DNA from 3 places in the Mesorhizobium sp. CA5 genome. Region 3 is predicted to be linked to each of the others. Evidence: predicted binding sites of a transcription regulator. Region 3 holds the regulator's gene; each other region holds the start of a gene.
The links. Region 3 encodes LexA, which represses DNA repair genes until DNA is damaged. Its sites were predicted from a motif close to TGTTCNNNNTGTGTTCNG; they were not measured.

Region 1 (4,661 bases), on a different contig from region 3:
TTTCCGAGCAGCACCTTGGCCGCCTCATGCATGGCCTCGGCGTCGAGCCGCTTCGGCACCCACCAGACCTTGCCCTTTTCCAGCGCCGCCGGCGCCCGGCGGTTGAGGATGCGATAAAGATAATGCCGGCCGGTGGCGGAAAACCGCGCGTCGAAACCGTCGGCGACGACGGCGGCCTTCAGAATGGCGACACGCGTGCCGGCCGCATGCAGATGCGCGTTGACGGCGTCGCGCACCTTGTCGCCCGACCACGCTTTGGCCAGGTCGACATGGGCGACCTGCGCAGTGGCGTGCACGCCGGCATCAGTGCGGCCGGCGGCACGTATTCTTACCTCTTCGCCGCAGAACTTCTCGATCGCCTGCTCGATCGCCTGCTGCACCGAGGGCTGGTCGGCCTGATGCTGCCAGCCGGCGAATTGGCTGCCGTCATACTCGATGTCGAGCCGAAAACGCGGCATGTCCTGCGGCGCTTGCCGCTCGCCTAGGCGGCTAAAGCGGTAAAGGCGGAAGCGTAGACCAGCCTGCCGGTCTCGGGCGCGTCGCCCCAGGCCAGCGCCTGCAGCGCCTCGCCCTGGTACTCGCTCTCGAATCCTGCGGCGCGGGCATGGCTGTAGCCGAAGCGGCCATAATAGACCGGATCGCCCAGCACCACGGCCAGCATCTCGCCGGCTTCCTTGAGGCGGACATGCGCCTCGCGGATCAGCGCGCCGCCGATGCCGGTACCGTGGAACGACGGCTCGACCGCCAGCGGCGCCAGCGCAACGGCGGCGAACTGCTTGGTGCCGTTCTGAACGAACAGTCGCGAGAAAAGAATATGGCCGACGACCTGCCCGTCTTCCTCTGCAACCAGCTCGACGACAGCATCGCCGCCGGTGACAAGCGCGTCGACCAGGCCGGCTTCCGCCTGCTGGCCAAAGGCATGTTCTTCGACGAGGCGGATCGCCTCGCGATCCCGCGGCGTCGCCGCGCGTATCGACATCATGCTCATGTGAGTTTCGTTCCTTTTTCGATCTTGGCTCCGCGCAAAAACTCCTGCGCAGTGGCAGGCTTTCCGCCCGCCCGTTGAACTTCGACCAGCCTGACCGCGCCTGTCCCGCAGGCGACCGTCAGCCCGTCATCGAGAATTCCTCCCGACTCGCCGACGCCATCCGAGAGCGTCGAGCGAAGCAGTTTCAGCCGCTCCATGCGGCCGCCAATGTCGACCTCGCACCACGCGCCCGGAAAGGGCGAGAGGCCGCGAATGTGATTGTGGACTTCGCCAGAAGGCCGCGTCCAGTCTACGCGTGTCTCCGATTTATCGATCTTTCGGGCGTAGGTCACCCCTGCCGTTGCCTGTTGGGTAAATGTCAGACAATTTATCCCCAACTGCGCAAGCGCCTCAACCATCAGCGAAGCGCCTTGAATCATCAGTCGGTCATGCAATTCGCCGGCTGTCATGTCGGGCGCGATGGCGACTTTTTCAACCATTGCCACCGGCCCGGTGTCCAGACCCTCTTCCATCTTCATGACCATCATGCCGGTCTCGGTATCGCCGGCCATGATGGCGCGCTGGATGGGAGCAGCACCACGCCAGCGTGGCAAAAGCGAGGCATGGCCGTTGAGGCAGCCCAGCCTTGGCGCGTCCAGAACGGCCTTTGGCAGCAGCAGGCCGTAGGCGACGACCACGGCGACATCGGCCTGCAGGGCTGCGAAAGCCTGCTGCTCGGCCTCGCTTTTCAGCGACGTCGGCGTCCGAATGTCGAGCCCCAGCCGCTCCGCCTCGCGCTGCACCGGCGAGGGCGTCAGCTCCAGCCCGCGCCGGCCGGCGGCGCGCGGCGGCTGGGTGTAGACGGCCGCGATCTCGTGGCCGGCCTCGGCGATGGCGCGCAAGGTCGGCACGGAAAAATCCGGCGTGCCCATGAAGATGACGCGAAGCGGCATGACGGATGTGCTCCTCTTCCTACCGCCCGCTTTGGCGCTTGCTTTCGCGAATCTCGATCAATCGTCGAAATCGCGGCCGAAATCGCGCTTCCTCTGAGCCTCGATCTCATTCATCATATCGGCAAATTCGTCGCTGATCGCGTCTTCAGACACGAATGCGCTGCGGATCGCATCCCATGTGGAGACTTGTGGCTTTGGGCCAGGTTCAGGAATGTTGCTGATCGGGGTGTCGCCCATCGAAACCTTCGACTGATATCATGATCCAGGGTTCTTTCAGGCGCGGAAAGGCGTCGCCTAGCCCACCATCTTGCCCGGCGCCTTGTCCTTGGCGAGCTTCTTGAACTTCCGCACCACCATGTCGCGCTTGAGCTTCGAGATGTGGTCGATGAACAAAACGCCGTTGAGATGGTCCATCTCGTGCTGCAGGCAGGTGGCCATCAGGCCTTCCGCCTGCATCTCCTGCAGCTTGCCGTCGCGGTCGAGATACTTCACCCGCACCGAAGCCGGGCGCTCGACCTCGGCGTAATAGTCGGGGATCGACAGGCAGCCTTCCTCATAGACGGACCGCTGGTCGGAACTTTCGAGCACTTCCGGATTGACGAAGACATGCGGCTGAGGCTCCTCGCCTTCCTTGGCAAGGTCTATGACCAGCAGCCGCCGCGGCTCGCCGACCTGGATCGCCGCGAGGCCGATGCCCGGCGCGTCATACATGGTCTCCAGCATGTCGTCGGCGAGCTTGCGCAAATCGGCATCGACGCGCTCGACCGGCTTGGAAACCTGGCGCAGGACGGGATCGGGAAGGATGATGAGCGGCTTGATCGACATGGCGTCTCACCTAAGACCTCGCTTGAAAAGCGTCAACCGGGGCATCTTTGACCTGTTCACGTTTTGATCTGTGCCAGGAGGCCGAATCGGTTATGCTGCCCAAATGAACGACATGACCTCCGTCCTTTCCGAGCCCATCGCGCGGCTTGGCGCCACGACCGTGACGCTTGGCCAGGCGCTGGCTTTCGGCGCGATCCTTCTGCTTGCGCTGTCCGTGGCGCTCGTCGTCGCCTTGTGGCGCGCGGCCGGGGCACGCGCGGCGGCGGCCGCCGAAGCCGCCGACCATGCCCGCGATGCTGAGGCGAGGATGGCCGACATCATGCAAGCGCAGGCAGAGATGCAGGGGCGCATGGGGGCGATCGCCGAGGTGTTCGGGGCGCGGCAGGCCGAGCTCACCCAGTCGCTCGGACAACGGCTCGACGCCATGACCGGGCGCCTCGGCCAGACCATGGCCGAGCAGACCAGGTCGACGCATGAGAGCCTGGCCAAGCTGCAGGAGCGGCTGGCGGTGATCGACACCGCGCAAGGCAACATCCAGTCCTTGGCCGGCCAGGTCGTGCAGCTGCAGGCTATCCTCTCCAACAAGCAGACGCGCGGCGCCTTCGGCCAGTCGCGGATGGAAGCGATCGTCGCCGACGGCCTTCCGCACGGCGCCTACGAGTTCCAGGCCAGTCTCTCCAACGGCAGCCGGCCCGATTGCCTGGTGCGGATGCCCAACGGCGCGCCGTCACTCGCCATCGACGCCAAGTTTCCGCTGGAGGCGTGGAACGCCATCCGCGCCGCCGAGGGCGAGAACATGCAGAAGGCGGCGGCGCAGGCTTTCCGGCGCGACATCGAGGTGCATATCCGCGATATCGCCGAAAAATATCTGATCCAGGGCGAGACACAGGACACCGCCTTCATGTTCGTGCCGTCGGAATCGGTGTTCGCCGAGATCCACGAGAATTTCGAGGCGGTGGTGCAGAAGGCGCATCGCGCTCGCGTCGTCATCGTCTCGCCCTCGCTGCTGATGCTGTCGATCCAGGTGATCCAGGCGATCCTCAAGGACGCGCGCATGCGCGAGCAGGCGCATCTGATCCAGGGCGAGGTCATCCGCCTGATGGAGGATGTGGCGCGGGTCGACGAGCGGGTACGTCGGCTGCAGACACATTTCGGCCAGGCGGCGCGCGACATCGACGACATCCTGGTGTCGACGTCGAAGGTGACCAAGCGCGGCCAGAAGATCGAGGCGCTGGAATTCGCGGAAGGCGAGACCGAGGCCGCGCGAAGCGCAGCGCCAAAAGCCGAAGGCGGTTCGCGGGTAGCGGACTCCAAGACGGGTCAGCTCAGGCTGCGCGTCGTCGAGGGCGACGAGTAGTCGCTCGACGCCGATGTTGGAACGACCGATTCTTCCTTCGCTGGCGAGGTCGCATCCCTTGGAGATTGTCTGGAACGCCGATCACTTGCATGCCATGAGGCTAACGCATTGAGACGGCTAAGAATTTTGCTCCGCCGAGCCCCTCATATCGGTCACGGCATGGATCTTCGGGTCATGCCCGAGGATGACGAAGGCGCGAAACAGTCAGCCAATCGCCGAGGCTTCCGTCAACGGGCCGATCCGACAGTGCTACTGCTCCTCGATGGTCGCCATGCCTTCAAACTCCGGCAGCCAATGCAACGCCGAGCGGTGCCAGACTTGTCTTCTCGGCACCAGTTGGTCGCGCTGGCGCGCCGTGCCCACCCTAATGCCATAGATTTTCGGTCCATCGCCAACCGACGTCGCATAAAGATGCGATCCGCATTCGCCGCAAAACCCCTGCGCGCGCTTGGCCCCGCTGGATCCGGTCTTGATATAGACTTTCGGTGTGCCCTTGGTAATCCGGTAATGCTCTTCCGGCGCGCCGACGGTCACGCGAAAGGCTGTGCCGGTCAGCTGC
Region 2 (4,661 bases), on a different contig from region 3:
CAACGTCACCAGGCCAGCCGGCGCCGGCTTGATCAGCGCCGGCACGAAGACATGGTAGGCGCCGAAGCGGACGCCGAGGCGGCGAAGCGCTGCGCGGCCTTCCTGGTCGAGCGACTTCATCTCCTCCGCGATGTCGCGGCGATTGATCAGGCCGAAATGCTCGACCAGCTGGAAGGCGATGCCGCGCGCGATGCCGGCGAGCTGGTCGGCATTCTTCAGGTCGACCAGTGGCTTCAAAAGCGTTTCGATCTGGAAATTGACGAAACGCTCGGCGCGCGCCGCGACCTTGTCGCGGGCGGGGCCGGTCAGCTGCTCGTCGGCAAGCAGAACCAGGCGCGGCTTCAGCGCCTCGTCGGCGGCGACCAGCGTGCCGATCGGCGCGCCGATCCAGCGCAGGACACCGTCCGAGCCCAATGCCAGGTCGCCATTGGCGCAGGCGGCAAAGCGCTCGGCGCGCGCCTCGAACTCGGCCGCGAGCGCCTTCTGGGCGGCGGTGCGCACCGCCTTGGCGTCCTCGCCGCCGGCGCTCTGGTCGGCGGTGAAGCGGAACCCCTGCAACTCGCCGACGTGATGGCCTTCGACGAGGACGGTTCCGGACGGGCTGATTTCGGCTTCAGGCATGGTATTTTCTCTAAGGCGCCGCATGAGGACGGAAGTCCTGCGGTCTACGAAGCGTTTCGTCAACCGCTCATGCAGCGCATCCGACAATCTGTCTTCGATTTCGCGCGTCTTTTCCTGCCAGTGTAGCTGATCGGCCAGCCAGCCGGGGCGGTTGGAGACGAAAGTCCAGGTGCGGATCTGCGCGATCCGGTGTGACAGCGTGTCGATATCGCCTTCCGTCGTGTCGGCGCGCCGCACTTGCTCGGCCATGTAATTCTCATCGACATGGCCGTGACGCGCAAGGTCCATATAGATCGAGGCGATAAGATCGGCATGCTGTGCCGGCGCGATCTTGCGATAGTCGGGGAGCGCGCAGGCTTCCCAAAGCAGCGCCACGCGCTCCTTGCCGGTGGCCAAATCGCGGATGTCGCCGTCGCGCGACAGCTGTTCCAGCGCCTGCGCGTCGACGGCCGGCAGCGCGCGGGTCAAGCCTTCGACCGGCGCATTGGCCTCGATCGAGCGCTTCAGCGCATCGAGACTGGAAAAGTCGAAATCGGCGGTGCGCCACTGCAGCACCTTCACCGGATCGAAATCGTGTCCCTCGATCTTGGCGACCAGTTCCTCGTCGAACGGGTCGACCTGGCCGGTAACGCCGAACGTTCCGTCGCGCAGGTGCCGGCCGGCGCGGCCGGCGATCTGGCCAAGCTCGGCGGCGGTCAGGTTGCGATATTGATAGCCGTCGAACTTGCGGTTCTGAGCGAAGGCGACGTGATCGAGGTCGAGGTTCAGGCCCATGCCGATGGCGTCGGTGGCGACGAGATAGTCGACATCGCCGGACTGGAAGATCTCCACCTGGGCATTTCGGGTGCGCGGGGAAAGAGCGCCGAGCACGACGGCAGCACCCCCCTGCTGGCGGCGGATCAGCTCGGCGATCGCATAGACCTCGTCGGCCGAGAAGGCGACGATCGCCGTGCGCCGCGGCAGCCGGGTGAGCTTCTTCGAGCCGGCATAGGCAAGGTGCGATAGCCGCGGCCGCGTCACCACTGACACGCCCTTCAACAGCCGCTGCAGGATGCCATGCATGGTGGCCGCGCCCAGGAGCAGCGTCTCCTGGCGGCCGCGCAGATGCAGGATGCGATCGGTGAAGATATGGCCGCGTTCGAGATCGCCGGCGAGCTGCACCTCGTCGATGGCGACGAAGGCGGCGTCGGTCTCGCGCGGCATCGCCTCGACGGTGCAAACCGAATATCTTGCGCCGGCGGGCACGATCTTCTCCTCGCCGGTGATCAGCGCCACCTTGTGGGTGCCGACCTTCTCGCAGACGCGCGCATAGACCTCGCGGGCGAGCAGCCTCAGCGGTAGGCCGATGACACCGGTTTCATGCGCGACCATGCGCTCGATGGCGAGATGCGTCTTGCCGGTGTTGGTCGGGCCCAGCACGGCCGTCACGTCGCGGCCCGAAAGGATCAGCGGCTGGGAGTGTTTCGGCTGGATATTCATCGGCTCGGAAATAAGGTTTCTGCCGCTCGTAGTCTGAAGCACGGCGCTGGCCGCGTGTGACAGGCGACACATAGGGACTTCGGGCGTGAAGCGAAAGCGGAATGTTCCCTCGCGAACTGGCTATGCCGGAGGGGGCAGCCAAAATCGGCCGCTTGTTAACAGCTGGAACGAGTCTGGAACGAATCAGCGACGAATCGGTGACTCGTTCTGATTCAGGGTTTGTTCACGGCTATATGTGGATTTTTTGACGGTGAGTCTCACCACATGCTGAATCGCCGAATTGGCCCAATTCCTGCTTGGCCTCGGCCGGACCGGGGTCGTCGTTAACCTTTGCCGGGCAATGGTCAGGCCCGACCTGAGGGCCGACTTCAAGTTTATGAAATTGTTGATTTTTCTTAATCGCTTTTAACGAGTTCGGTGACGTTTGCACCGTCCACTGTTAACTTTCCGGCCAAAGCCGGAACGAATCGGCGACGAATCAGCGATCCGGCGGTTTTCCCGGTTTGTTCACCCCTAGATATGGTGTTATCCACAGCTTGCCCGCCGAGGATTCACAGCTTGTCGCAGCGGTTATGCACAGAGCGTGGCTGCGGCCGTTAACTTTTGCGTGCCGAATTGAGGCAAGGTGTCGCGCCGGCCTGCCGGCGAACAAAAAAGGCGGCTCCGGTGCCGGAGCCGCCTTTGGCGGTAAATGGTGTCGGGCGACCTACTGGGGTGTCAGGCGAAATACTGACCGCCATTGGCGGTGATGGTCGAGCCGGTGATGAAGCCGGCTTCGTCGGAAGCCAGGAAGGCGACGCAGCGCGCGATCTCTTCCGGCTCGCCGAGGCGACCGACCGGGATTTGAGCGATGATCGACTCCCGTACTTTTTCCGGCACGGCCATGACCATGTCGGTGGCGATGTAGCCGGGGCAGACGACATTGACTGTGATGCCGGCGCGAGCCCCCTCTTGAGCCAGCGCCTTGGTGAAGCCGATATCGCCGGCTTTCGAGGCCGAATAATTGACCTGGCCCATCTGACCCTTCTGGCCGTTGATCGAGGAAATGGTGATGACGCGGCCGAACTTGCGGTCGCGCATGCCGCTCCACAAAGGATGCGTCATGTTGAAGACGCCGGACAGGTTGGTGTCGATCACTTCCTTCCACTGTGCGGGCGTCATCTTGTGGAACATGGTGTCGCGAGTAATGCCGGCATTGTTGACCAGCACGGAGACCGGGCCGAGATCGGCCTCCACCTGCTTGATGCCTGCGGCGCAGGCCTCGTAGTCGGCGACCGACCATTTGTAGACGGGGATACCAGTCTCGGCCTTGAATTTCTGGGCCGCCTCGTCATTGCCGGCATAGTTCGCCGCGACCGAATAGCCGGCGGTCTTCAAGGCGACCGATATCGCCGCGCCGATGCCGCGTGTTCCGCCCGTGACGATTGCTACTTTGGTCATGTGTGCTCCTCCCTGTTGATCGGAGGAGCGAGTAGGGAGTAGCGAATAGCGAGTAGGGGATTGAAGCCTGCTGCGCCGACGCCGTTTTCCCTATTCGCTACTCCCTATTCGCTATTCGCTCAGTTCAGCGCTTCCACGCACATTGCAACGCCCATGCCGCCGCCGATGCACAGCGTGGCAAGGCCCTTCTTGGCGCCGCGGCGACGCATCTCGTAGACCAGCGTGTTGAAGACGCGGGCGCCCGAAGCGCCGATCGGATGGCCGATGGCGATGGCGCCGCCGTTGACGTTGACGATCGAGGGATCCCAGCCCATGCCCTTGTTGACGGCGCAGGCCTGCGCGGCGAACGCCTCGTTGGCCTCGACGAGGTCGAGGTCCTTGACCGACCAGCCGGCCTTCTCCAGCGCCCGCTTCGAAGCGGGAATAGGCCCCGTGCCCATGATTGCCGGATCGACGCCGGCGGTCGCCCAGGAGGCGATGCGCACCAGCGGGGTGATGCCGCGCCGCACGGCCTCGGCCTCGGTCATCAGCAGCGCGCCGGCGGCGCCGTCATTGATGCCCGACGCGTTGGCGGCGGTGACCGTGCCGTCCTTGTCGAAAGCAGGCTTCAGCTTGGTCATGGCGTCGAGCGTCGCGCCGTGCCGGATGTACTCGTCCTGATCGACTGTTGTGTCGCCCTTCTTGCCCTTGATGGTGAAGGCGACGATCTCGTCCTTGAACTTGCCGGCCTTCTGCGCAGCCTCCGCCTTGTTCTGCGAGGCGAGCGCGAACTCGTCCTGGGTTTCGCGGGTGATCTGGAACTGACGGGCGACGTTCTCGGCGGTGTTGCCCATATGGTAGCCATTGAAGGCATCCCACAGGCCGTCCTTGATCATGGTGTCGATCATCTTGTAGTCGCCCATCTTGACGCCGGCGCGCAGGTGCTCGGCATGCGGCGACATCGACATCGATTCCTGACCGCCGGCGACGATCACCTTGGCGTCGCCGGTGGCGATCTGCTGCATGCCGAGCGCGATGGCGCGCAGGCCCGAGCCGCAAACCTGATTGAGGCCCCAGGCCGTGGTCTCCTTCGGCAGGCCGGCATTGATCGAGGCCTGGCGGGCCGGGTTCTGTCCCTGCGC
Region 3 (4,661 bases):
ATGGCCGCCGCCTTCTCGATCGCTGCCGCGGCCTCGCCGACTATGCCGCTGATCCTGGTCTGCGGGCACAGCGTGTAGGAGGGCATGGCGACGGCAAAGCCGCGGCCGAGCGCGCCTCCAGCCAGATGCGACCAGGAGCTCTTGTCCGACTCCATCCAATAGCCGCCGTGGATGAACACGACGAGCCCCCTTGGCGCCGCAGACGGGAGAAACAGGTCGAAGCGCTTGCGCGGCGCTTCGCCGTAGACAACATCGAGCCGCGCCCTGCCCTCTGACAGCAGCCTTTCGCGAAACGCCCGCGCCGGCCGATCCCACGCAGCTGGCCAGCGGTCGCCGTCCGCGATATTGGCGCCATTTGCATAGGCGTCATCCCAGTCGGCAATACGATGTCCCAGCAACGGTGTCTCCGCGATCAGGTCATTTGTTCGGCATCGCCGATTCAAAGTCAGGTAACGGTTGTTTTGACGGCAAAGCGCGCGTCTTGCCAGATGCCAGTCCGCAGGATGTCCTGCAGCACCTCGACCGCATTCCAGACATCGCGGTAGCCGACATAGAGCGGCGTGAAGCCGAAACGAATGGTGGATGGCGCGCGGAAATCGCCGATCACGCCGCGCTCGATCAAGGCACGCATCACCTGGTAGCCATGCGGATGGGCGAACGACACCTGGCTGCCGCGCTCGGCGCCTGAGCGCGGGCTCTCCAGCTCAAGACCGAAGCCGCCGCATCTGGCTTCGACAAGCCGGATGAACAGGTCCGTCAATGCGGCGCTTTTTCTCCGCACGGCCCTGATGTCGACATCGTTCCACATATCCAGCGCCCCTTTCAGCGCGCGCATCGACAGCACCGGTTGCGTTCCGCACAGGAACCGCCGGATGCCCGTGCCTGCGGCGTAGCCCTGCTCGAACGCGAAAGGCCGGGCATGGCCCCACCAGCCGCTGAGCGGCTGGCGAATGTCGCGGTGATGGCGGCTCGCGGCGTAGATGAAGGCTGGCGAGCCCGGCCCGCCATTGAGATACTTGTAGGTGCAGCCAATGGCGAAATCGGCATTAGAGCCGTCGAGATCCACCGGCAGCGCACCCGCCGTGTGGCAGAGGTCCCACGCGATCAGCGCGCCGGCTTCATGAGCCTTGCGGGTGAGCGCCGCCATGTCGCGCAGCCGGCCGGATTTGTAGTTGACGTGGTTGACCAGGATGACCGCGACGCGATCGTCGATCAGCTCTTCTATCGTCGGGGCATCTGCGCATTCGAGCCGCAGCACCGTGCCGGACCGCGTCGATGCGACCCCTTCCGCCATGTAGAGGTCGGTCGGAAAGCTGTCGCCCTCGGCAACGATCACCGAACGCTCGGGCCGCATTGCAAGTGCCGCATGCAGGACCTTGTAGATATTGATCGAAGTCGTGTCGCAAACGACCGTCTGGCCGGGTTTCGCGCCGATCAGCCGTCCTAGCTGGTCACCTAGCTCGATGGGCATATCGAACCAGCCGGCGGTGTTCCAGGCGCGGATGAGATCCCGCGCCCATTCCTGCCTCGTGGCAGTCTCGATCTCGCTGAAGGCGTCGATCGAAGCAGCGCCCAGCGAATTGCCGTCGAGATATAGGACGCCTTCCGGCAAGACGAAGCGATCGCGCGTCGCGCGCAGCGGATCCGCGGCATCCATCGCCTCGACTTCGGCGAGATCAGGAATTCCCCTCATTGTGCTGCCGCCTCCATTTCGATCTGGCCAAGGGGGTTGTCTCACCACCCTCGGCGACAGGGCAAGAACCTTTGGTCCTATGTTAGCTGGTCCATAGACGGCGAAGACTGCGGATCGGAACTTCGCCAAGGTTGGCATTTTGGGTTCGTTTCGTTCACGGTGCCACGCGCTTACGGTACGAGCCGACGTGATCCCAACCACGGCTTCGTGATCGTGTCGGGTTGTATTTCAGCTTAAGGGGAACTCCAAAATCGAGCGGAATCAATGCCGCTGCCCCAGGAGGGGCAGCCGGCCGTCACCGGATGCGACATTGTTTCGGCAGCCTTAACAAATTCACTAAACTTTAAACGGTTGCGGAACACAACTGGAACAGATAGTGTTTGTTCTGGGTTTGTTTTTCTGATTCTGGTTTCAGAACCCGTGGGGGCCGCCGATGCTGACGCGCAAACAACATGAACTCCTGATGTTCATCCATGAACGCCTGAAGGAGAGCGGGATTCCTCCATCATTCGATGAGATGAAGGAGGCGCTCGACCTTGCCTCCAAGTCCGGCATCCACCGGCTGATCACGGCGCTGGAAGAACGCGGCTTCATTCGCCGGCTGCCGAATCGGGCGCGCGCGCTGGAAGTGCTGCGCCTGCCCGACTCGATCGCGCCTGGCCTGAATGCCGCGAAGAAGTTTTCGCCGAGCGTCATCCAGGGCGGCCAAGGCAATCTCAGTCGCCAGATCAAGCCGACGACTCCATCACGCACCCCGACGCCAAGCAATGACGACGAGGCCGCGGCGGCCGTATCCATTCCGGTGATGGGCCGCATCGCCGCCGGCGTGCCGATTGACGCCATCCAGCACCAGACGCATTCGATCTCGGTGCCGCCGGACATGATCATGGGCGGCGAGCATTACGCGTTGGAGGTCAAGGGCGACTCGATGATCGAGGCCGGCATCTTCGACGGCGACACCGTCATCATCCGCAATGCGAACACGGCAAGCCCGGGTGAGATCGTGGTGGCGCTGGTCGACGATGAGGAGGCGACGCTTAAGCGTTTCCGCCGCAAGGGTGCCTCGATCGCGCTCGAGGCCGCCAACCCGGCCTATGAGACCCGGATCTTCGGACCGGATCGGGTCAAGGTTCAGGGCAAGCTCGTCGGACTTATCCGCCGCTACTGAGCAGAACTGCCCGGCCTTCTTCGCCCGAACGACAATCTATTGGGCCGGTGCGGCGGCTGGTTTTTCCGGCTGCTTATAGGGCGCCAGTCCCCTCGCCTCGCGCGTGTATTTCCGCTGCTCGTGCCAGGGTCGGTATGGTTCTACGACCGCGTAGCGGACGGTTGGCCGCGCGGTTGCCGATTGCGGATCGAAGAAAACGGCGGCGCTGCCGTCGCGCGCCAGCTGCCGCTTGGTGACGACGAGCACACGCGGATCGCGGCACGGGTTATAGGCCGTGGCGTCGTTGATGACGATGAGGTCGGCGAAGCCGCAGGCCGGCCGGGCGGTGTCGCGGGTCTCGGCGAGCGCGACGATCGCGCCGGAAGGATGCCGACCGATGCAGAGATCGCCGCTGCAATAGAAGGGCGAGCCGGGCGGCAGGTCGGCGGGATCGGCAATGTCCAGCGTATCTTTGGCGAACCTTTCTGGCGGCACGATCTCCTCGGCTTTCAGCGCCCGTTTCCAGTTGTCGGTGGTGAACTCGTTGGAGCGTTCGCGATTGACGGCAAGCTCGCCGCCGCCGATCGGCATCGCCACCAGATGCGCATCCTCCGAGATAAGCACGTCCGGTGTGCGGACGTGCGGAATGGCCAGCAGCGCAGCGAGCGCGAAAGGTACGGCGGCAAGCCTCAGCCAAGTGGTAGCCATGGTCGCGATGACCAGCGCGACCGTCGCCAGCAGCACCGACTGGATCGAGATCAGCCCCACGGCGTCGACCGGTGAGCGCTCGGAAATCCATGCCGAAATGGCGATCATCGCCGTCAGGCCTTTGCCCATGACAAAGAGGAAGGGACCGTCTAAGCCGAAGGGCATGGCCAGCGCGCTCAGCACGGCGAACGGCATGACGACCAATGAGACGATCGGCATGACCGCCAGATTGGCCAGCAGGCTGAGCGGCGACACCCGCTGGAAGTGCCAGATGGCAAACAACAATGTTGCGCTGCCCGCGATGAGCGACGTCACGGCGGCGCCACCCGCTCCAATCGCCAGTTTTCGCGATAAGAACCCGAGAAACGAACGCTTTGCCGGCGGCGCGGTCGTTTTGCCGGCGCGATAGTCGGCAAAGCCGGCATAGGCGCCGACCAGGGCGGCGGTGGCGGCGAAGGACATCTGGAAGCTCGGGCCGACCACTTCATGCGGCGAGACCAGGATGACGGCGATGGCAGAGATCGCCAGGTTGCGCATGGTCAGCGCCGCGCGGTCGAAAAGCACGGCGACCAGCATCACGCCAAGCATGATGAAGCTTCGCTCGGCCGCCACCACGATGCCGGAGATCACGAGATAGGCGGCGATCGACGCCAGCGCGATGCCAGCGGCATATTTCTTCACCGGCCGGCGCGACGAGAAGTCCGGAAACAGCGCGAAGGCGCCGCGCAAAAGCACCATGATCGTGCCGGCGACCAGCGCCATATGCAGGCCGGAGATCGAAATGATGTGGTAGATGCCGGTCCGTCGCATCGACTCGTTGATGGCTTCCGGAATGCCAGCACGAACGCCGACGATCAGCGCCGCCGCGATCTCGCCCTCGGAACCGCCGATGCTGCTCCTGATGTGGTCGGCAATCCCCTCGCGAGCATTTTCTATGGCCGATGCCACGCGCGCGCCAAACGGCACCTCCGTTGGCGCACTCGGGGTCGGCGCGACAAGTTTCGGATAGCCCAGGAAAAAGCCGCTGGCGCCTATGCCGGCAAAATAGCTGTCGAAGGAAAAGTCGTAGCTGTCCGGCCGAACAGGACCTGTCGGCGGCAGCAGCTTGGCATA

Region 1: the regulator LexA is predicted to act here: its motif matches at 2,799-2,816, upstream of LB529_RS20770 (DNA recombination protein RmuC).
Region 2: the regulator LexA is predicted to act here: its motif matches at 2,264-2,281, upstream of LB529_RS23370 (helicase-related protein).

The regions. Positions count from the first base shown of each region.
Region 1 covers NZ_JAIUHJ010000016.1:134,498-139,158, reverse strand. The annotation lists gene truA (tRNA pseudouridine(38-40) synthase TruA) at 1-458, opposite strand, end outside; gene LB529_RS20790 (GNAT family N-acetyltransferase) at 482-988, opposite strand; gene fmt (methionyl-tRNA formyltransferase) at 985-1,920, opposite strand; partial or broken gene LB529_RS20780 (plasmid stabilization protein) at 1,978-2,106, opposite strand; gene def (peptide deformylase) at 2,215-2,745, opposite strand; gene LB529_RS20770 (DNA recombination protein RmuC) at 2,849-4,102, shown strand; gene LB529_RS20765 (GFA family protein) at 4,352-4,661, opposite strand, start outside.
Region 2 covers NZ_JAIUHJ010000020.1:105,398-110,058, forward strand. The annotation lists gene LB529_RS23370 (helicase-related protein) at 1-2,100, opposite strand, end outside; gene LB529_RS23375 (beta-ketoacyl-ACP reductase) at 2,818-3,540, opposite strand; gene LB529_RS23380 (acetyl-CoA C-acetyltransferase) at 3,660-4,661, opposite strand, start outside.
Region 3 covers NZ_JAIUHJ010000003.1:171,098-175,758, reverse strand. The annotation lists gene LB529_RS05725 (alpha/beta hydrolase) at 1-398, opposite strand, end outside; gene kynU (kynureninase) at 446-1,693, opposite strand; gene lexA (transcriptional repressor LexA) at 2,127-2,861, shown strand; gene LB529_RS05710 (ComEC/Rec2 family competence protein) at 2,898-4,661, opposite strand, start outside.